3 regions of the Bradyrhizobium sp. BLXBL-03 genome follow, and region 1 is predicted to be linked to each of the others. Evidence: predicted binding sites of a transcription regulator. Region 1 holds the regulator's gene; each other region holds the start of a gene.
The links. Region 1 encodes HrcA, which represses chaperone genes, less so after heat shock. Its sites were predicted from a motif close to GTTAGCACTCNCNNNNNGNGAGTGCTAAC; they were not measured.

Region 2: the regulator HrcA is predicted to act here: its motif matches at 1,488-1,516, upstream of ACNJX9_RS16340 (co-chaperone GroES).
Region 3: the regulator HrcA is predicted to act here: its motif matches at 2,107-2,135, upstream of groES (co-chaperone GroES).

What each region holds. Positions count from the first base shown of each region.
Region 1 covers NZ_CP182470.1:164,649-171,914, reverse strand. The annotation lists gene hemW (radical SAM family heme chaperone HemW) at 1-746, opposite strand, end outside; gene rdgB (RdgB/HAM1 family non-canonical purine NTP pyrophosphatase) at 733-1,368, opposite strand; gene rph (ribonuclease PH) at 1,380-2,093, opposite strand; gene hrcA (heat-inducible transcriptional repressor HrcA) at 2,276-3,364, shown strand; gene grpE (nucleotide exchange factor GrpE) at 3,463-4,068, shown strand; gene pncA (bifunctional nicotinamidase/pyrazinamidase) at 4,129-4,851, opposite strand; gene ACNJX9_RS00765 (hypothetical protein) at 4,983-5,921, opposite strand; gene dnaK (molecular chaperone DnaK) at 6,333-7,266, shown strand, end outside.
Region 2 covers NZ_CP182470.1:3,434,184-3,441,449, reverse strand. The annotation lists partial or broken gene ACNJX9_RS16355 (hypothetical protein) at 1-3, opposite strand, end outside; gene ACNJX9_RS16350 (cupin domain-containing protein) at 180-707, opposite strand; gene ACNJX9_RS16345 (usg protein) at 874-1,161, opposite strand; gene ACNJX9_RS16340 (co-chaperone GroES) at 1,559-1,873, shown strand; gene groL (chaperonin GroEL) at 1,920-3,560, shown strand; partial or broken gene lepB (signal peptidase I) at 3,697-4,442, opposite strand; gene ACNJX9_RS16325 (LysR family transcriptional regulator) at 4,568-5,401, opposite strand; gene ACNJX9_RS16320 (cysteine hydrolase family protein) at 5,529-6,122, shown strand; gene ACNJX9_RS16315 (glutathione binding-like protein) at 6,135-6,773, shown strand; gene ACNJX9_RS16310 (DUF2778 domain-containing protein) at 6,849-7,266, opposite strand, start outside.
Region 3 covers NZ_CP182470.1:7,538,782-7,546,047, reverse strand. The annotation lists gene groL (chaperonin GroEL) at 9-1,658, opposite strand; gene groES (co-chaperone GroES) at 1,750-2,064, opposite strand; partial or broken gene ACNJX9_RS35730 (SMC-Scp complex subunit ScpB) at 2,493-2,717, shown strand; gene ACNJX9_RS35725 (hypothetical protein) at 2,769-3,560, shown strand; gene ACNJX9_RS35720 (aldehyde dehydrogenase family protein) at 3,579-3,956, shown strand; gene ACNJX9_RS35715 (hypothetical protein) at 4,211-4,462, shown strand; gene ACNJX9_RS35710 (hypothetical protein) at 4,671-4,928, shown strand; gene ACNJX9_RS35705 (co-chaperone GroES) at 5,602-5,916, shown strand; gene groL (chaperonin GroEL) at 6,000-7,266, shown strand, end outside.

The sequences.
Region 1 (7,266 bases):
CGCCGTGCGTGGTTGGAGATCTCGTAGGCGGGCAGCCCCAGCCTGTCGCAGGTCTCCTGCGTCACGTCGTAGAGCGCGCGTGCAACCGCCTCGTCCGGCGTCTTCAACTTGCCGGCCTGGTGCAGGCCGAAGAACGGCGTGCCCTCTTCGATGGTGAGCTGATAGAGCGACAGATGCTCGGCCGCTTCATCGATGGCGAGACGCAGCTCCTCCGCCCACATCGCCGGCGTCTGGTCGGGGCGGGCGTAGATCAGGTCGAACGAGTAGCGATCGAACGAGCGGCGCGCGATGGCGACGGCATCGAGCGCTTCGCGCGCGCTATGCATGCGGCCGAGCGCTTTCAGCGAGGCGTCGTCAAGCGCCTGCACGCCGAGCGAGACGCGATTGACGCCGGCCGAGCGATAGCCGGCAAAGCGCGTGGCTTCCACACTGGTCGGGTTTGCTTCCAGCGTGACTTCGACATCGTTGGCGACGCTCCAGTGCTTGCCGATGGCCTCCAGCACGGCGCCGACGGTGGCCGGCTGCATCAGCGACGGCGTGCCGCCGCCGAGGAAGATCGAGGTGACCTCGCGGCCGGGTGCGCGCGCGGCGGTCGTCGCGATCTCGCGCGCAAAGGCCGAAGCAAAGCGCGCCTCGTCGATCGCTGCGTGGCGGACATGGCTGTTGAAGTCGCAATAGGGGCACTTCGACAGGCAGAACGGCCAGTGCACGTAGACGCCGAACGCATCCTTGTCAGCGCGGCTCAAGGCAGATCTCCGCCAGTTTCACGAAGGCGCGGGCGCGGTGCGACAGGCCGAGGCCGAGCGGCGGCAGGCCGTGCTTCTCGATGCTCTCCATCTCGCCGAAAGTGCGCGTATGACCGTCGGGCAGGAACATCGGATCGTAACCGAAGCCGGCAGTGCCGCGCGGCGGCCACACCAGCGTGCCGTCGACGCGCGCCTCGACCTCTTCGAGATGATGATCGGGCCAGGCGACGCAGAGCGCGGAGACGAAATGGGCCTTGCGCTTGTCGGGCTTGATGGCACCGCGCTCCTGCAACAGGCGCTCGATCTGCGCCATCGCGGCGGCGAAGTCTTTGTTTGGACCGGCCCAGCGCGCGCTGTAGATGCCCGGTGCGCCATCGAGCGCGTCGACCACGATGCCGGAATCGTCGGCGAAAGCAGGCAACCCGGTCGCCTGCGCCGCGGCGGCCGCCTTGATCGCGGCATTGCTGCGGAAGTCGTTGCCGGTCTCGTCAGGCTCGGGAAGGCCGAGCTCACCGGCCGACACCACCTCGATGCCGTGAGGCGCGAGCAGCTCCTTCATCTCGGCGAGCTTGCCGGGATTGTGGGTGGCGATGACGAGCTTTCCGGTGATTCGGCGGTGCATGGGCCTATTGACTACGCGACAGCCAGTTTCTGCAAGTCCACCAGCCGCGCGATGCCCTTTTGAGCGAGAGCGATCAGCTTCAGGAACTCGTCCTGCGTGAACGGCTCGCGTTCCGCGGTGCCCTGCACCTCGATGATGCGGCCATCGCCGGTCATGACGAAATTGGCGTCGGTCTCGGCCTCCGAATCCTCGGCATAGTCGAGATCGAGCACCGGCGTGCCGTTGTAGATGCCGCAGGAGATCGCGGCGACGTTGTCGCGCATCACGTTGGCCTTGACCATGTTTCGCGCCTTCATCCAGTTGATGCAATCGGCGAGCGCGACCCAGGCGCCGGTGATCGAGGCGGTGCGGGTGCCGCCGTCGGCCTGCAGCACGTCGCAATCGACCGTGATCTGGCGCTCACCGAGCGCTTCGAGATCGACGATGGTGCGAAGCGAGCGGCCGATCAGGCGCTGGATTTCGACGGTGCGGCCGCTCTGCTTGCCTGCGGAGGCTTCGCGGCGGGTGCGTTCGGAGGTGGCGCGCGGCAGCATGCCGTATTCGGCGGTGACCCAGCCGCGCCCCTGGCCCTTCAGCCATGGCGGCAGGCGGTCTTCCAGGGTGGCGGTGACGAGCACATGGGTGTCGCCGAATTTCACCAGGCAGGAGCCTTCCGCATATTTGACCACGCCGCGCTCCAGCGTCACGGGGCGCAATTCGTCGGGCGCACGGCGGCTTGGCCGCATGGGAAATCCTCCAGAACTCATGGTCTAGAACTTATGGGGTAGGGCTGTTCGCGGTGCTTGTAGGTGGGGTCAGGGTGGGCAGCAAGGCTTTTTCGCCCCCCGATATCCACCCCGCAAACGCCACGCTTGTCAGAACCGTCCTGGATGGACAAATTATGAGCATCTGAGAGGAGTTACCGTCTGTGGCCCATCACGATCCGATCCATCTGATCGCGCCGCGCGCAGGCCTCGCCCAGCTCAACGAGCGTTCCCGCGACATCTTTCGTCAAATTGTCGAAAGCTATCTCGCGACTGGCGAACCGGTCGGCTCGCGCAACATTTCCCGCCTGATCGCGATGCCGCTGTCGCCGGCCTCGGTGCGCAACGTCATGGCCGATCTGGAACAGCTCGGCCTGATCTATGCGCCGCACACCTCGGCCGGCCGCTTGCCGACGGAACTCGGCCTGCGCTTCTTTGTCGACGCCTTGATGCAGGTCGGCGATCTCAACGAGGCCGAGCGACAGTCGATCCAGAGCCAGCTGACCTCGGTCGGCCAGGCCCAATCGGTCGAGGCGGCGCTGGACCAGGCGCTGACGCGGCTGTCCGGCCTCACCCGCACCGCAGCGGTCGTTCTGACGCCGAAGTCCAATACGCGGCTGAAGCACATCGAATTCGTCCGATTGGAACCCGAGCAGGCGCTGGTGATCCTGGTCGGCGAGGACGGCCAGGTCGAAAACCGCGTGCTGACGCTGCCGCCGGGGGTTCCCTCCTCGGCCATCACTGAAGCCGGCAATTTCCTCAACGCGCGGATCCGCGGCCGCACGCTCGCCGAGGCGCGGCTCGAGCTGGAAACCGCGCTCGCGGAAGCTCGCGCCGAGCTCGATCAGCTGACCCAGAAGGTGATCTCGGCCGGGATCGCGAGCTGGTCGGGCGGCGAGAACGAGGACCGTCAGCTCATCGTCCGCGGCCATGCCAATCTATTGGAAGATCTGCATGCGCTGGAGGATCTCGAGCGTGTCAGGCTGCTGTTCGACGATCTCGAGACCAAGCGCGGCGTGATCGACCTGCTCGGGCGCGCCGAAACCGCTGAAGGTGTCAGGATCTTCATCGGCAGCGAGAACAAGCTGTTTTCGTTATCGGGCTCTTCCACCATCATCTCGCCCTACCGGGATGCCGCCGGCCGCATCGTCGGCGTTTTGGGCGTGATCGGGCCGACGCGGCTGAATTATGCCCGCGTGATCCCGACCGTGGATTACGCCGCCCGTATCGTCAGTCGCCTGGTGGGAGGCTGACCGGCATTTGAGCCGATCACGGGCGCTTGATTTTCAGCGCCCGAAGCACGATATCCGGGCCAGAAAACCTCCCTTTGAGCGAGTTCGAGAAGCAGCCGATGACCGATCCAACCCGGCAACCCGAAGACACGACTGCCGCGACCGGCGAGCCCGTGGTGTCAAAGCCCTACATCATGCCCGACGATCCCGAGCCGGGTTCGGTGGAGACGTTGCAGAAGGAAGCCGCCGAGGCCCGTGACCGCATGCTGCGGACGCTGGCCGAGATGGAAAACCTGCGCAAGCGCACCACCAAGGAGGTCGCCGATGCCCGACTCTACGGCATCACCGGCTTTGCCCGCGATGTGCTCGAGATCGCCGACAATCTCCAGCGCGCGCTCGACGCCGTTCCGGCCGAGGCGCGCGCCGCCGCCGATCCCGGTCTGACCGCGCTGATCGAGGGCGTCGAGCTCACCGAGCGTTCGCTGCTCAACGCACTGGAAAGGCATGGTGTGAAGAAGCTCGATCCCCAGGGTCAGAAGTTCGACCCCAACTTCCATCAGGCGATGTACGAAGTGCCCGATGCGTCGGTGCCCACGGGCACCGTCGTGCAGGTCATGCAGGCCGGCTACACCATCGGCGAGCGCGTGCTGCGGCCGGCGCTGGTCGGCGTCGCCAAGGGCGGCGCAAAGGCCGCGCCTGCTGCGAACAGCAACGAGGCGAACTGAGCGATGAAGTCATTCCGGGTTCGGCTCTGCGAGCCGCCCCGGAATGACGATCGTCCCGTCTTACGCGCTCAACGCAATATCGCTCGACTGAATCCGCTTCACGCCGGCCTTGGCCATGTCGGCCCAGGCCTTGGCCAGCGAGCCCTGCGTGTCGATGCCGCGGCAGGCGTCCTCCACGACATAGACCTCAAAACCCGCCTTGCGCGCATCGAGCGCGGTCCAGGCGACACAGAAATCCGTGGCGAGACCCGCGACGAAGACGCGCTTGATCTTGCGCGACTTCAGATAGGCGGCAAGGCCGGTCGTTGTCTTGCCGTCGGCTTCGAGGAACGCCGAATAGCTGTCGACGTCCTTGTGAAAGCCCTTGCGGATGATGAGCTCGGCCTGCGGGATCGAGAGATCCTTCGACAGCGATGCGCCCTCGGTGCCCTGCACGCAATGGTCGGGCCACAGCACCTGCTTGCCATAGGGCAGGTCGATGGTCTCGAACGGCTTCTTGCCGGAATGCACCGACGCGAACGAGATGTGGCCGGGCGTGTGCCAGTCCTGCGTCATCACCACGTTCGAAAATGCCTTCGCCATTTTATTGATGACGGGCACGACCTGCTCGCCTTCCTTCACCGCAAGGCTACCGCCCGGCAGGAAGCAGTTTTGCACGTCGATCACGAGCAGCGCGGAGCTGTCGTCCGGCTTGATCGCAGCTGCTGCAAACAGTGCCGATGGAGCAAGGGCCACAAGCGCCGTCGTTCCCATCGCGGCCAAGATCTGTCGTCGATTAAGCATCGTCCGCCTCCCCTCCAGGATGATCCAAAACCTGATCCAATGCAGGCAAGCCTAGTTCCGTTCGTGTACGAACGAAAGCCCGAAAATGCGGCCGGGTTTGGTGAGTGGTTGGGCTGTCAGCCCCCCGTTTTCTACCCCTTCGGCTGGATGCCGTCGCGCACGGCGCGGAAGCGGGTGAAGGCGTCGGACCATTGGTCGCGCGGGGCGCTGGCGATGATGCGCAGCGAGGTGCCGCCGCCGAAGCGGATCCACTGCACCACCGTCACCGGGATCTTGTCCCTGCCGCTGACGCCGTCGATCCGGGTCTCGAAGCCCGGCTGGCCGTTGATGCGGATCGGCTCCGACATCGTGACCTTGGTTTCGCGCAAGCCGGCGATTTGAAGCGCCGCCTCCTGGGCGAAGCGGGCGCGGTCGTCGGCGGCCTGCGGGGTGGCGCCGATCAGGCCGAGGATCATGAACGGCTTGGATTCATAGCCCGAGCTCTCATTGCCATCGGCCAGGATGATGCTCGAGCCCGGCACCAGCGTGCGGATATCCTTGAAGCCGGCGAGATCGGTGATCTTGAACGGCAACAGCCCGATCTGCTCGTCAGCCGACACCTCCTTGCGGATGGCGGCAGTCGCGAACATCTGCCGCACCGCCTCGTCGGTGTAGATCTTCGAAGCGTTCTCGGGGATTTGCACCGCGACATAGCCGGAGAAGCCGGTGCCCGGCACGATCATCGAATAGCGCTTCACCAGCGTGTCGCCAGCCTTGGCACTTTCGCTGGTAAAATACGCAAGGCCCGCCGATGTCTCGATCTTGTCCGGCTTGACGCCATTGGCGCCGGCCGGATTGGCGTTGAAGGCGCTGACGACTTCGTTATAGGCCGCCGGCGGCAGCTCGGTGATCAGCACCTTGACGCTGCCATCCTCGCTCTCGAAGCCCGGAAAGGTCTTGGCCTTGCTGAGGCCGACCAGAGGCACCATGCCGAGACGCAAGCCGGGCGGATAGACGGCATCGGCGGCGAGCGCCGGAAATACCGTGGCGACGAGGAGGGCCAGCGCAGCGAAGGAGCGGGTCAGCTTCATGGGCACTCTGTTTGGTTCACATTGAGGCCGTACCATGGTCGGCCTTTGATGATCGGCCTTGGGGCCGCCTTGTCGCGCGAAGCAGCCCCATGGCGAAGCTGTCCGGCCGGCCGCCTTTTAGCGGGTTTGGCGCCCCGGTAACAGGGCCGGGCCGCTGATGGCGACGGGCGGCCGGTCGATCTCCGAACCCGTTAATATTTCCTCACCCGCAAAGGCTCGAGGGGCGGATACGATCTTCCAAAACCCAATGTTTTCACGGCCCAAAGTTGCGTTCGGTCCTTGCGGGCCCCTCCCCCCCTCCTATATGAGCCTCAACCATCGCAATATCGCGAATGTTTGATCTTAGGGGGTTTCGGTTCGGGTGCCTTCTGGGCCCAGCCAACCTGCCGCAAAAAGAAGGATATCAGGACCATGGGAAAGGTCATTGGGATCGACCTCGGCACCACGAATTCGTGCGTCGCCGTAATGGACGGCAAGAACGCCAAAGTCATCGAGAATTCCGAGGGCATGCGCACGACGCCTTCGATCGTCGCCGTGACCGACGACGGTGAGCGCCTCGTCGGCCAGCCTGCCAAGCGCCAGGCCGTGACCAATCCGGAGCGTACGTTCTTCGCAGTGAAGCGCCTGATCGGCCGCCGCTACGACGACCCGATGGTCGAGAAGGACAAGAAGCTCGTTCCGTACAAGATCGTGAAGGCTTCCAACGGCGACGCCTGGGTCGAGGCCGACGGCCAGACCTACTCCCCCTCGCAGGTCTCGGCGTTCATCTTGCAGAAGATGAAGGAGACCGCGGAAGCCCATCTCGGCCAGAAGGTCGACCAGGCTGTCATCACCGTTCCCGCCTACTTCAACGACGCCCAGCGCCAGGCCACCAAGGATGCCGGCAAGATCGCGGGCCTTGAAGTGCTGCGCATCATCAACGAGCCGACCGCGGCTGCGCTGGCCTATGGCCTCGACAAGACCAAGGCCGGCACCATCGCCGTGTACGACCTCGGCGGCGGCACGTTCGATATTTCCATTCTCGAAATCGGCGACGGCGTGTTCGAGGTGAAGTCGACCAACGGCGACACCTTCCTCGGCGGCGAAGACTTCGACATGCGCCTCGTGGGCTATCTCGCGGACGAGTTCCAGAAGGAGCAGGGCATCAACCTGCGCAACGACAAGCTTGCGTTGCAGCGCCTGAAGGAAGCCGCTGAAAAGGCCAAGATCGAGCTGTCGTCGACGACGCAGACCGAGATCAACCTGCCCTTCATCACCGCGGACCAGACCGGCCCGAAGCATCTGACGATGAAGCTCACCCGCGCCAAGTTCGAGGCGCTGGTCGACGACCTCGTGCAGAAGACCA
Region 2 (7,266 bases), 3.3 Mb from region 1:
GGCTGGGTTTCGCGGATCGGGGGCTTTTTAAGGATCGCCGCGATGCCGTAGCCCGGATGGAGCGCAGCGCAATCCGGGACCAGCTTCGCTGCGGAGAGGCTTTCCCGGATTTCGCTCCGCTCCATCCGGGCTACGAAGCAAGCTTTCTCCGCCGTCATTGCCGCGTGGAGAGAGAGTGCCTACGCCTTCAGCTCCACCGTCTTGAACTCCGCAGGCAGGATCACTTCCAGCAGCTCCACATCGTCGGAATAATCCAAAATCATGTGCTTGATCTTCGGCGGCTGGGTCCAGGCGCTGCCTTGCTGCATCATCGTCTCGCCTTGCCCATCCATGTAGGTCTTCACCCAGCCCTTGAGCACATAGACCATCTGGAAGTCGACGTCATGGAAGTGCAGTTTCGACACCTCGGCGGGATCGCAGGGGCCTTGCAGGCGGATCACGTGCGCTTGCGCGAGGCCGTGGGTCGCGTTGGCGATGCCGAGATCGCGGTACTTGGCGTAGGCGCGCAGGCCGTCGGCTTTGAAATCTTCCTCGCGGTGATGGCTGATGGCGATGCGCTGCTTGGGGCGGGCGGGTTTTTTCGCAGCGGCCGTGCGGGCTTTTGATTTCACCACCTTGCGCGCGGAAGATCGTGCGGCGGACTTGGCGGCGCTTCGTTTCTTCCCCACAGTCTGGGCTGCGCTGCGCGATTTTGTTGTCTTGGCCATGGGTGGCCTCCCGTTGTTGTTATGACGAGAGGCTAGCATGGAACAAGTTTCGTAGGGTGGGCAAAGCGAAGCGTGCCCACGTTCTGCATGCGATCACGGAGAGAGATGGTGGGCACGGCGCGCGAAGGGCGCGCTTTTGCCCACCCTACAAGAGCGGTGCTCTATCTCAATTCAACCGGAACACGCCGTCCACGGCGCGCAGCTCGGCCGGCTTGATCAGCTTGGAGTGCGCGACGGTCACCGAATGCAGCGGGCCGTCGAGCTTCTCGGTCCAGAACGCCAGGAAATCGGTCAGCGCCGGGAATTTCGGGAACATGTCGTAGTTCTGCCAGACGTAAGTCTGGAGCAATGACGGATGATCCGGCATCCGGTAGAGAATTTGGGCCGTTGTCAGCCCGTAGCCCAGCATCTGTTTCCTGAAGTCCTCGGAAACGCCCCCAACGCGCAGTCCCATGCCAAACCTCCTTTGCAGGAGCGCATACAGGGGGTGGCTTGATCCGTGCCCCGGGAGCCACCCGGAAACGATGCGCTCACATGAGAGAAATGTGACGCAAACTGACAATCCATCTCAAGCCCAAAAGTTTAACAAGCTGTTGAAATTCAATGCGTTAGCAGCAGAGCGGGCACCGTGCTAATACGGTCACCGCGGCACCCTCGAAGGTGCTCCGAAATCGGTTAACGATGGGAAAGGTTTCTGGCACTTGGGCCTTCAGAGTGCCGAATTTTCTGCTAGAAGCCCTTGCCCCCGCAAAATTCCTGTCCTATTTCAGCTGCACCTGTGCTGGCACTCGCTGGCGCAGACTGCTAACATCTTGAAATCCTCAACTCGTGCAAATGCTTAGGAGGACTGCATGAAATTCCGTCCGCTTCACGACCGCGTCGTGGTCAAGCGCATCGACGCAGAAGAGAAGACCGCCGGCGGCATCATCATTCCCGACACTGCCAAGGAAAAGCCCTCCCAGGGTGAAGTCGTCGCCGTCGGCCCGGGTGGCCGCGATGAGGCCGGCAAGCTGGTTCCGATCGACCTGAAGGTCGGCGACCGCGTGCTGTTCGGCAAGTGGTCCGGCACCGAAGTCAAGATCGACGGCCAGGACCTGCTGATCATGAAGGAGAGCGACGTGATGGGCGTTCTCGAAGTCACCGAGTCCAAGAAGAAGGCGGCTTAAGAGCCCCTCTCCTCCCTCCAATCAACATTCCTAAGGAAAATTCCAGATGGCAGCCAAAGAAGTCAAATTCGCGGTTGAAGCGCGCGACAAGATGCTGCGCGGCGTCGACGTTCTCGCCAACGCGGTGAAGGTCACGCTCGGCCCGAAGGGCCGCAACGTCGTGCTCGACAAGTCGTTCGGCGCTCCCCGCATCACCAAGGACGGCGTCACCGTCGCCAAGGAGATCGAGCTCGAGGACAAGTTCGAGAACATGGGCGCGCAGATGGTGCGCGAAGTCGCCTCCAAGTCCGCTGACGCGGCCGGCGACGGCACCACCACCGCCACCGTGCTGGCCCAGGCGATCGTGAAGGAAGGCGCCAAGTCGGTTGCCGCCGGCATGAACCCGATGGACCTCAAGCGCGGTATCGACCTCGCGGTCGAGGCCGTGGTTGCGGACCTGCAGAAGAACTCCAAGAAGGTCACCTCGAACGACGAGATCGCCCAGGTCGGCACCATCTCGGCGAACGGCGACCAGGAGATCGGCAAGTTCCTCTCCGACGCCATGAAGAAGGTCGGCAACGAGGGTGTCATCACCGTCGAGGAAGCCAAGTCGCTCGAGACCGAGCTCGACGTCGTCGAGGGCATGCAGTTCGATCGCGGCTACATCTCGCCCTACTTCGTCACCAACGCCGACAAGATGCGCGTTGAGATGGACGACGCCTACATCCTCATCAACGAGAAGAAGCTCTCCTCGCTGAACGAGCTGCTGCCGCTGCTCGAGGCCGTGGTGCAGACCGGCAAGCCGCTGGTCATCGTCGCCGAAGACGTCGAAGGTGAAGCGCTCGCAACCCTGGTCGTGAACCGTCTGCGCGGCGGCCTGAAGGTCGCGGCCGTCAAGGCTCCGGGCTTCGGCGATCGCCGCAAGGCCATGCTGCAGGACATCGCGATCCTGACCGGCGGCCAGGCGATCTCGGAAGACCTCGGCATCAAGCTCGAGAACGTCACGCTCAACATGCTCGGTCGCGCCAAGAAGGTGATGATCGACAAGGAGAACACCACGATCGTCAACGGCGCCGGCAAGAAGGCCGACATCGAGGCGCGCGTGGCCCAGATCAAGGCGCAGATCGAGGAGACCACCTCGGACTACGACCGTGAGAAGCTCCAGGAGCGTCTCGCCAAGCTCGCTGGTGGCGTCGCGGTGATCCGCGTCGGCGGCGCGACCGAGGTCGAGGTGAAGGAGCGCAAGGATCGCGTTGATGACGCGATGCATGCGACCCGCGCGGCTGTCGAGGAAGGCATCGTCCCGGGTGGCGGCGTCGCCCTGCTCCGTGCTTCCGAGCAGCTCAAGGGCCTGCGCACCAAGAACGACGACCAGAAGACCGGCGTCGAGATCGTGCGCAAGGCGCTGTCGGCTCCCGCTCGCCAGATCGCGATCAACGCCGGTGAAGACGGCTCGGTGATCGTCGGCAAGATCCTGGAGAACAAGGCCTACAATTACGGCTTCGATTCCCAGACCGGCGAATATGCCGACCTCGTCAAGAAGGGCATCATCGACCCGACCAAGGTGGTCCGTACCGCGATCCAGAACGCCGCCTCGGTGGCCGCGCTCCTGATCACCACGGAAGCCATGGTCGCCGAGCTGCCCAAGAAGGGCGGCGCCGGCCCCGCAATGCCCCCGGGCGGCGGCATGGGCGGCATGGACTTCTAAGGTCCACCCACCTCAAGGACTTGCGAAACCCCGGCAGCGATGCCGGGGTTTTTGTTTTGGCCGTAGCCCGGATGGAGCGCAGCGCAAACGGTGTCCCGGATTTCGCTGCGCTCCATCCGGGCTACAACGAACCCTCCTATTGCACCTTCCCCAGCCGCTCGGCGCGCAGTTCGCCGCTGGAATCGAGCGACCAGAAGATCCGCGTCACCTTGCCGATGAGATTGTCCATCGGGACGAAGCCCATCACCGACTTGAAGCGGCTGTCGGTGGAGTTGTCCCTGTTGTCGCCGAGTGCGAAGAAATGGCCCGGCGGGACGGTGTAGAGCTCGGTGTTGTCGGCGTAGCCGTTGTCGACGCAGTCATAGGTGATGTAGCTCACCCCGTTCGGCATCGTCTCGCGCCAGCGCTTGACCCTGGTGCCGGTGTCGCCGCCGCAGGCGGAGCCTGCCGCGACATCTTTCAGCGCGACGCGCGTCACCTGGATGTCGTTGAGGAAGAGTTGTCCATGCCGCATCTGGATGCGATCGCCGGGCAATCCGACAACGCGTTTGACATAGTCGATCTCATTGTCCTTCGGCGACCGGAAGACGACGATGTCGCCATAGGCAGGATCAGCAGCGCCGACGCGGCCGGAGATAAAGGATGGCGTGAAAGGAAACGAATAGCGGCCGTAGCCATAGGCATATTTCGCCGCGAAGACGTAGTCGCCAACCACCAGCGTCGGGGCCATCGAGCCGGACGGAATGTTGAGGGCTGGAACAGCACGTAGCGAAACAGGATCAGCGGCGACCACAGCACGGGCACGAGCAGGATCAGGATGATAATCGCTTTCCATTCGCGAGGTCTGGCCCTTGGCCGGACGGTGTCCTGAAGCGTGGTCATCGCATTCCCTGCCCGAGATTGTCGTCGCCACGGATTGCGCAACCTGTAGGCGCGCACAATCCCTGACCCGTCCGACTTGGTCGTCCCGCTGCCGGGCTGCGTTCGAAGCGGCCGCCGGCCGCCGATCAACTCTGCGCCATCTCCTGAAAACACGCCCGCACCCAGTCGATCGTCACGCGCGTTGCGGCGTCGCGCTTGAGGTGGTTTTGCACCAGCAGCCAGACGTCGCGCCGCTTCGGCAGCAGGCTGGCGCGCAGGCGGCGATCGCCGAGCAGGTCCGCGCAGACATATTCCGGCAACACGCCGGCGGCCCGATGCGCGCGGATCAGATTGCGGATGACCCGGACGTTGTCGGTGACGCAGCGCGCGCGGGCCTTCTTCGTGCGCAGGAATTGCATCTCGGGAATGGCGCCGAGCTCGTCCGGATAGGTGCATAGCATCGGCTCGCCTTCGGTCGCGGCAGGCTCGAAATAATAGAGCTTGATGTCCCCGAGCCTGGAGATCGCAAAGTCGCCCTTGTCGGGCTTGCGCAGTCGGATGGCGAGATCGGCTTCCCAGCGCGAGAACCTGACGTTCTCGCTGGAGGTGAGGAATTGCAGCGTGAGGCCCGGATTGGCGCGCAGGAAGTCGCTCGCGCGCGGCGACAACACCGTCTCGGCGACCGTGTTGGTGGAGGCGATGCGCAGGCGCCCGACCGGCCCTTCCAGGCTCTCGCTGAGGCGGCCGATCTCGGCCGCATGCGCGGCCATCGCCTCGACATGCGCCAGCACCGCCTCGCAGCTCCGCGTCGGCCTGCGCACGCCGTCGGCGGCCTCGAACAGGCGCAGGCCGAGCGCTCGCTCGATCCGCGACAGCCTGCGCCCGACCGTGGTCTCGTCGATGCGCAGCCGCGCGCTGGCGCCGGCATAGGTGCCCTCGTCCCTGACGGCGGCGATGATGCGCAGATCGTCCCAGTTCATGAGGCGAAGGTATATCGGCCGGGAGGCGCCTGCAATATCGCAGCCACCGGCTGCAATATCCCTGCATATCGGCAGGCGGCTCCGGCGTTATGCTGGCCCGGCCTTTCGCCCTGGAGATTGCCTGACCATGACGACCGCAAAGACCCTGCTCGAGCTCGCCGGCGCCGACCTCACCCCGCCACGCCTTGCCGATGCCGCGCTGGTGCTGATCGACATCCAGAACGAATATCTTGCAGGCCCCCTCGCCCTGCCCGACGCCAAGCCCGCGATCGCGCGGGCGGCTGCGCTGCTGGCACGGGCACGCGAGGCTGGCGGGGCGATCATCCACATCGCCCATCGCGGCAAGGCCGGCAGCCTGTTCGATCGCGGCAGCGAGCGCGGTGCCATCGTCGCCGAGCTCACGCCTCGTGCCGGAGAGCTGGTGATCGAGAAGGAGCTGCCCAATGCGTTTGCCGGCACCGATCTTAGGTCGCGTCTTGCCGCAACCGACAGGAAGAACATCGTGCTGGCCGGCTTCATGACGCATATGTGCGTCAGCTCCACGGCGCGCGCCGCGCTCGATCTCGGCTTTCGCACCACCATCGATGCCGATGCCTGCGGCACGCGCGACCTGCCTGATGGGCGCGGCGGCACGCTGGACGCGCGCACCATCCACGAGGTTGCGCTCGCCGAGCTTTCCGACCGCTTCGCGATCATCGCGCGCGGCGATGCGCTGAGATAACGGAGCAACATGATGCTGCAACTCTATTTCTCGCCGATGGCCTGCTCGCTTGCGAGCCGTATCGCGCTGATGGAGGCAGGTCTCGAGGCGCGCTATCACCAGGTGCATCTTGCGACCAAGACGATCGCGGACGGCGAGCGCGATTTTCGCGGCATCTCCGCAAAGGGCGCCGTGCCCGTGCTGGTGCTGGAGAACGGCGAGCGGCTGACCGAGAGCGCGGCGGTGCTGCAATACATCGCTGACCTCAGGCCCGAGCGCGGCCTTGCGCCGCGGCCGGGAGATCTGGATCGCTACCGCCTGCAGGAATGGCTGAGCTTCGTCGGCACCGAGATCCACAAGGCGTTCCTGTTTCCGACCTTCTGGTACAAGGACGACGGCTCGCTCGCCAAGCCGCGCGCGCGGATCAGCCAGACGCTGTCGGTGCCATCAGCGCATCTGGCGGACCGCGAATTCCTCGTGGGCAACAGATTCACTGTCGCGGACGCGCATCTTGCCTGGGCTCTGCTGCTGCTTCGCCCCGCCGGCGTCGACGTCGCGCAATGGCCCTCGCTCGCTGGATATCTCGAACGCATGCAGGCACGGCCCGTGATGCGAGAGGCGATCGCCATCGAGATGGCATTGCGCAAGTCCGTCCCGGTCGATGCGGCGTAGAGGTCACTCTGGAAGCAGAAAATCAAAAAGGGCCGCAGCGAGCGGCCCTTTTGCATGATCTCGAATTGACCAGGCCTAGTCGACCCGCGCCAGCACCGCCAGCTTGCGGATCCCCTTGTTGCGATAGGCGTCGAGGAACGCGTAATAGTCCTTGAACGAGACGCAGCCGTTGGAATCGCCGTTCGGCCCGAGCATGAAGGTGTGTGCCAGCAGGCCGTCGCGGCCGTAGATCGCGCTCTCGCCGCCGATCGGCGTGAGACGCAGCGCGGGCACGCCATGGAACAGCGCCTCGCGCGGCTTCAGCGTGTAGATGTGCGGCGGGGTGACGCCGCGCATGCGCACGCGCTGCGAGTGCGGATCGTCGAGGTTGGAGCCGAGGCCGGAATGCGCCTCGAGCCTGGAGCCATCGGGCAGGTAGACCGTCTTGGCGGTGATGTCGTAGACCGCGGTGTCGCGATCATAGGGCGGGGCACCGCCGAACATCGGGTTCTGC
Region 3 (7,266 bases), 1.1 Mb from region 1:
GTCGGGCTTTAGAAGTCCATGCCACCCATACCACCCATGCCGCCGCCAGGAGGCATCGCGGGGGCGGCAGCTGCCTTCTTCGGCAGCTCGGCGACCATGGCCTCCGTGGTGATCAGGAGCGCCGCCACGGAGGAGGCGTTCTGGATCGCGGTGCGCACGACCTTGGTCGGGTCGATGATGCCCTTGGTGACGAGGTTGCCGTACTCGCCGGTCTGCGAGTCGAAGCCGTAGGCGTACTGATCCTTCTCCAGGATCTTGCCGACGATCACCGAGCCGTCTTCACCGGCGTTGATCGCGATCTGGCGAGCCGGCCAGGACAGCGCCTTGCGCACGATCTCGACGCCGGTCTTCTGGTCGTCGTTCTTGGTGCGCAGGCCCTTGAGCGCTTCGGTGGCGCGGAGCAGGGCGACGCCGCCGCCCGGCAGAATGCCTTCCTCGACCGCCGCACGGGTCGCATGCATCGCGTCATCCACGCGATCCTTGCGCTCCTTCACCTCGACCTCGGTCGCGCCGCCGACGCGGATCACCGCGACGCCGCCCGCGAGCTTGGCAAGACGCTCCTGGAGCTTCTCGCGGTCGTAGTCCGAGGTGGTCTCCTCGATCTGCGCCTTGATCTGCGCCACGCGCGCCTCGATGTCGGTCTTCTTGCCGGCGCCGTTGACGATCGTGGTGTTCTCCTTGTCGATCATCACTTTCTTGGCGCGACCGAGCATGTTGAGCGTGACGTTTTCGAGCTTGATGCCGAGATCTTCCGAGATGGCCTGGCCGCCGGTCAGGATCGCGATGTCCTGCAGCATGGCCTTGCGGCGATCGCCGAAGCCCGGGGCCTTGACGGCCGCGACCTTCAGGCCGCCGCGGAGGCGGTTCACGACGAGGGTGGCGAGCGCTTCGCCTTCGACGTCCTCGGCGACGATGACCAGCGGCTTGCCGGACTGCACCACGGCCTCGAGCAGCGGCAGCAATTCGTTCAGCGAGGAGAGCTTCTTCTCGTTGATGAGGATGTAGGCGTCGTCCATCTCAACGCGCATCTTGTCGGCGTTGGTGACGAAGTAGGGCGAAATGTAGCCGCGGTCGAACTGCATGCCCTCGACGACATCGAGCTCGGTCTCGAGCGACTTGGCTTCTTCAACCGTGATGACGCCCTCGTTGCCGACCTTCTTCATGGCATCGGCGAGGAACTTGCCGACTTCGGCATCGCCATTGGCGGAGATGGTGCCGACCTGGGCGATCTCCTCATTCGAGGTGACCTTCTTGGAGTTCTTTTCCAGATCGGCGACAACGGCATCGACCGCGAGATCGATACCGCGCTTCAGATCCATCGGGTTCATGCCGGCGGCAATCGATTTGGCGCCTTCACGGACGATCGCGGCGGCGAGCACGGTCGCGGTGGTGGTGCCGTCACCGGCAGCATCCGCCGCCTTCGACGCCACTTCCCGCACCATCTGGGCGCCCATGTTCTCGAACTTGTCCTCGAGTTCGATTTCCTTGGCAACGGCAACGCCGTCCTTGGTGATGCGGGGCGCGCCGAACGACTTGTCGAGGACGACGTTGCGGCCCTTCGGACCGAGCGTGACCTTAACGGCGCTGGCGAGGATCTCGACGCCGCGCAGCATGCGGTCACGGGCATCGACGCCTAATTTGACTTCTTTGGCTGACATATTGATTTCCCTGAGTTGTCTTGGTCTCATCTCACCCTTGGCGGGGCGCCCGGCAGGCGCTCCTCAGGGGTGAGCGGCGCGAGCGGCGGAATTAGGCGGCCTTCTTGCTCGAAGACACGCCGGTGAGAACGCCCATGATGTCGCTCTCCTTCATGATCAACAGCTCCTGGCCGTCGACCTTGACCTCGGTGCCCGACCACTTGCCGAACAGCACGCGGTCGCCGACCTTCACGTCGATCGGGAACAACTTGCCGCTCTCGTCGCGGCCGCCGGGGCCAACGGCGATGACTTCACCCTGCGAGGGCTTTTCCTTGGCCGTATCAGGAATGATGATGCCGCCGGCGGTCTTCTCTTCGGCGTCGATGCGTTTGACAACGACGCGGTCGTGAAGTGGACGGAAATTCATGCAGTCCTCCTAAGTATTTGCACGAGTTGACGGTCCTGAATTGCTAGCAATCGAGGCCCGCGAGTGCCAGCGCAGATGAAATAGGACAGTGGTTTTCGTGAGCAAGGGTTGGTAGCAAAAAAATCGGCGCCCAGCCGCCCGATCTGAAGCAAATTCGGTCAGCCGCAAGAGCCAAGATTTCAAAACGGTCGGACAGACGCCCTCGACCGGTCAGAGAAGCCAACACTGTATGCTTTGATCGGACACCTAGAAGCGCGCGCGCCTCACTATCTGCCGGCGGTGCGGCTCTCGCATTGATGTCCGATATCGAAGAGCTTACGCCTGTGTGTGCCGCTCAAAGCAACCGCCCTTGCCATAGTTTTGTCGCTCCCCATAGCTCCTGCGCCCTTAATCCCCGGGGACCACGACGTATGTTCTAAGGGTGACTTCTGATTCTCGCCTGCATCGCCCATTTCTAGCCGATCAACCGCAGCGAATTGTCATCTTTCTTCGGCAAAAAGGTTAGTCGCGATACCATCGCCGGTTGCGCGGGCTGGAGTTCATCGCTGCCGGGCCGCGCGGTCCGCAGCCCAACGCGCCCTACACGTACGTGACGATCAGCGTTCCTGTCGCACTTCGGCCTGCAGACACTGCGCGATCTTCCGGACACAGACTGCTCAACAAGGACAAACTGCTGGCCGGCCGAGCAGTTCGATCCCCGCACCGTGATGGTGTTCCTGAACGGCTGGGGCGCGCGCTATTACTGGGACTATCCGCGTTTCGACGTCGGCCTCCGCACCGGTGGCGAGGGGGCGTTCGCGCGACTGGTGCAAGAGGCGAAGGCGCTCGGCTATCGCATCGCCGTCATGTTCGGCAGCAACGTCGCGCGGCGAAACGGCCCCGACTTCCCGACGATTGCCGATGCGCGGCCGCGCGATGGCTATGGCGACTTCTTTCCCGCCAATTACGTCGACTGGGACGGCGACCGGAAGGGTGATGGCTTCATGGTGTTCATGAACCTCGCCGTCGCGAGCTGGCGCAACCATCTGCGCGACCGGACCGCTGGTATCATCGGCCGCTACGCGATCGATTTCTATTTTCTGGACATCTGCGGCCTGTGGGAAAACAACGTCGATGGCGACATGCTGCTAGGCACCCGCCAGCTGGTTGAAGAACTGGCGCAACGATTTCCCGGCGTCGCTCCGATCGCCGAAATGCTGTACAATGCGCAGATGGGGTTCATTCCGATGAGCCACGTGCCCCGCTATTCCCTGTATCCGCAGGCCAATTTCGGCGTGGTCGCCTCGTTCAACCACCTGAGCTTTCCGGCGCCGGGGCGCGGTTCGACCGGTATCCACGAATATGGCTTCGGCCATTACCAGCCCGTCAGGCTTGATCAGCCGCAGATCCCGACGATCACCTTCGTCGACGACACCTTCACAACGCAGCGCGAGGCGGCGATGTCAGACATCGCTACGGCCAAGCAGCGTTTCGCCGCGCGCGGAGGGCGGACGTGATGGGCGAAGGCCCGGCACGTGGTCGATCATCCGGCGGTCGGCTCAATCGCATTCACTTGCAGCGGTGCCGCCGGACGCGATTTCAACCAGGTCACGGCCAAGCCCTTCAAGAAGGTCGTACTTGAGCTCGGCGGCAAAGCGGCCTGCTTCGTCTTTCCTGCCGAGGCAACATCCTGGGCTGTGTTCTCGAATGCAGGGGAAACTGTATTGCCGGCACAAGATTGCTGTTTCACCGAGACAAAGCCGCCCAGTTTGTTTAAAAGGTTGCGCAGCAGCAAGCCACATTCGGACTGGCGTCCCGTTCAATCCTCGTCGGTCAACGTGCAGAGGACGAGCGGCGCTGTGCGGACGCAGCAGCAGCCGGGTTTCGGCGTGTTTCACCGAATGCCAAAATAAGGCCCACACGGCTTTACGGTACGTATATGTGCTAGAACAATCGTCAAGCTGAAGCATGGATAACTTCCATATTGAAGGTCAGGGCTGGTCAGGTGTTCGCTGCACTGGGCCGGCCCGCCACCACTCGGTGGCGCGCGAATGATTGTCCGCGCACTCGGCCTTATCAACCCACAAGAGCAAACATCATAATTACACCATTCTGATGCAATCATGCTTGCGCGCGCAAGAGCGGCATAGTCAGAAGGAGTTCGCGAATGAATGACGACGTCGAGCGCGAGATCGCGAAGCATCTAGAATGCGTCCACGACCTTTCGATCAAGATAGTCGAGAGTTCTGACACGGGTCAGAAGGCGGTCATGAGGGCTGCTGGGGTGCTCGCTGCCGTGATTCACAGCGTCGTCGTCGGTGACAAGCGCGAGGAGGTCATCAGCGCAGCGACGGACACGATACGCAAACACCTGAGACTGCTGGATGAGCTGGCCGACATCGGTGCGCCAATGAATTGAGGCTGTTGGGCCCCGATTGTGAGATATTCGACCGAAATAGTCTTGTGCTTTCCCTTGGTCGCCGCCATTTTTGCGGTAGGCGTCCTGTCTGCAAGAACAGTCGAGCCACATCTCTTACAAGAGGGATTATTTATGGGCAAATGAGATCGAACGACTGCACGAGGAGTCAAGCTGCGGATCAAGACGCAGACCGTGCGGAAGGGGCCTGTTGTCGCCGACCACCACCAAGCTGATGGGGTTCAAGCTGGTGATTGCCGTTCAAAGACCTGGTGGCGGCTCAAGGTCCAAAATCGCAGGTGCCAGATTCAACGACGGCATCGAGGCCGCCCAGACAGTGCACCCTAAAGGACCGGAGCAAACAGCAGCGGTCCAGATGGTTAAACAATTTGAGCGTCCGCTGGTGTCGCTCATCCAGGCATCGGACACGGCTGGGCCCCTCACGTCGCAGACCGTCCCGGGGCGCTAAGGCTTGTCAGCAACTCATCAGGACCCGAGGCATCCCACGCAATGCGCGGTCCGCGGCAGTTGCCGCCAAAACCGCGAAAGGAAAGTCGCGAGCACGCCAGGCTAGCTAGCGGCATTCGCTCACCTGGTCGCATCCCATATAGAACGGCGCTCTGCATCGACCTCGTGTATCAGATTTCGCACCGACGTTGGCGTCCGACAGATAGCAGCCGCTAGAAGCGCGACAATATTCCGGGAAGCCGACGAAATGGGGAAAGCAGCGCGCCGGCTCGGCATACAGGCCGTCTCAATAGCGGGCAAGTTGTGACGACTGTTCGTTGAACGGCGAAGACGACACTTCGGACTATCCTCGAGGCCGACAATCCTGATGAAGCCGGCGCTCTTCTCCCCGGTTTTATCGTCAGCCTTGCTGAGCTCAGGCGTGTACGATTTGATCAATGCGCATGGCCATCAACCGCGCTGCTTCGACGGGACGCAATGTCAGTTTTACGACAACTTGGCGGGCTGTGTGCATGGGGACGTTTGCTTCCGAACGAGTAGACCCCTGAGGCTAAGCGCCGATTCTGCAGCACTGCAGGCATGCATCGCTCCGCTATCCTTGGCCTGGCTTTTGCTATGCGGGTGCTGTTCACAAGTGACTATCGTCAACTCGTCCAGATGCTCAGGAGGCCTGCATGAAATTCCGTCCGCTTCACGACCGCGTCGTGGTCAAGCGTATCGACGCTGAAGAGAAGACAGCTGGCGGCATTATCATTCCCGATACAGCCAGGGAAAAGCCCTCGCAGGGCGAAGTCATCGCAATTGGCCCGGGCGGCCGTGACGAGACCGGTAAGCTGATTCCGATCGATGTCAAGGTTGGCGAGCGCGTGCTCTTCGGCAAGTGGTCCGGCACGGAAGTGAAGATCGATGGCCGGGAGCTGTTGATCATGAAAGAAAGCGACATCATGGGAGTCCTGACCGATCTGTTGTCGACGGAGATAGCCGCCTGATCCAGCGCTCCCCACCGCTCACTCCTGTCGAGCGCCCTTCGGACGCGCCGAAGGATGAAAAATAGACACTGAGGAAAATCATTATGTCAGCCAAAGAAGTCAAATTCGGCGTAGACGCGCGCGATCGTATGCTGCGCGGTGTCGACATCCTTGCCAATGCCGTGCAGGTCACCTTGGGTCCGAAGGGCCGCAACGTGGTGCTCGACAAGTCGTTCGGCGCGCCCCGCATCACCAAGGACGGCGTTGCCGTCGCCAAGGAGATCGAGCTGGAGGAGAAGTTCGAGAATATGGGCGCCCAGATGGTGCGGGAAGTGGCGTCGAAGGCGGCGGATGCTGCCGGTGACGGCACCACCACCGCGACCGTGCTCGCCGCTGCGATCGTCCGTGAAGGCGCCAAGTCGGTTGCCGCCGGCATGAACCCGATGGATCTGAAGCGCGGCATCGACCTCGCAGTCGCGGCCGTCGTTGCGGACCTCGAGAAGAACTCGAAGAAGGTCACCTCGAACGAGGAGATCGCCCAGGTCGGCACCATCTCGGCCAATGGCGACGCCGAGATCGGCAAGTTCCTGGCGGACGCCATGAAGAAGGTCGGCAACGAGGGGGTCATCACGGTCGAGGAAGCCAAGTCGCTCGAGACCGAGCTCGACGTCGTCGAGGGCATGCAGTTCGACCGCGGCTACATCTCACCTTACTTCGTTACCAATGCCGACAAGATGCGCGTTGAAATGGAAGACGCCTACATCCTCATCAACGAGAAGAAGCTGTCCTCGCTGAACGAGCTGCTGCCGCTGCTCGAGGCCTTGGTACGGAGTGGCAAGCCGCTGGTCATCGTCGCGGAGGACGTCGAAGGCGAGGCGCTTCCCGGCCTCGTCGTCAACCGCCTCCGCGGCGGCCTGAAGGTCGCGGCCGTCAAGGCGCCGGGCTTCGGCGATCGCCGCAAGGCTATGCTGCAGGACATCGCGATCTTGACCGGCGGCCAGGCGATCTCGGAAGATCTCGGCATCAAGCTCGAGAACGTCACCCTGCAGATGCTCGGCCGCGCCAAGAAGGTGGTGATCGACAAGGAGAACACCACGATCGTCAACGGCGCCGGCAAGAAGGCCGACATCGACGCTCGCATTGCCCAGATCAAGGCGCAGATCAAGGAGACTACCTCGGATTACGACCGTGAGAAGCTGCAGGAGCGTCTCGCCAAGCTTGCAGGCGGCGTTGCGGTGATCCGCGTTGGCGGCGCGACCGAGGTCGAGGTGAAGGAGCGCAAGGATCGCGTTGATGACGCGATGCACGCGACCCGCGCGGCTGTGGAGGAAGGTATCCTGCCGGGCGGTGGCGTCGCCCTGCTCCGTGCCT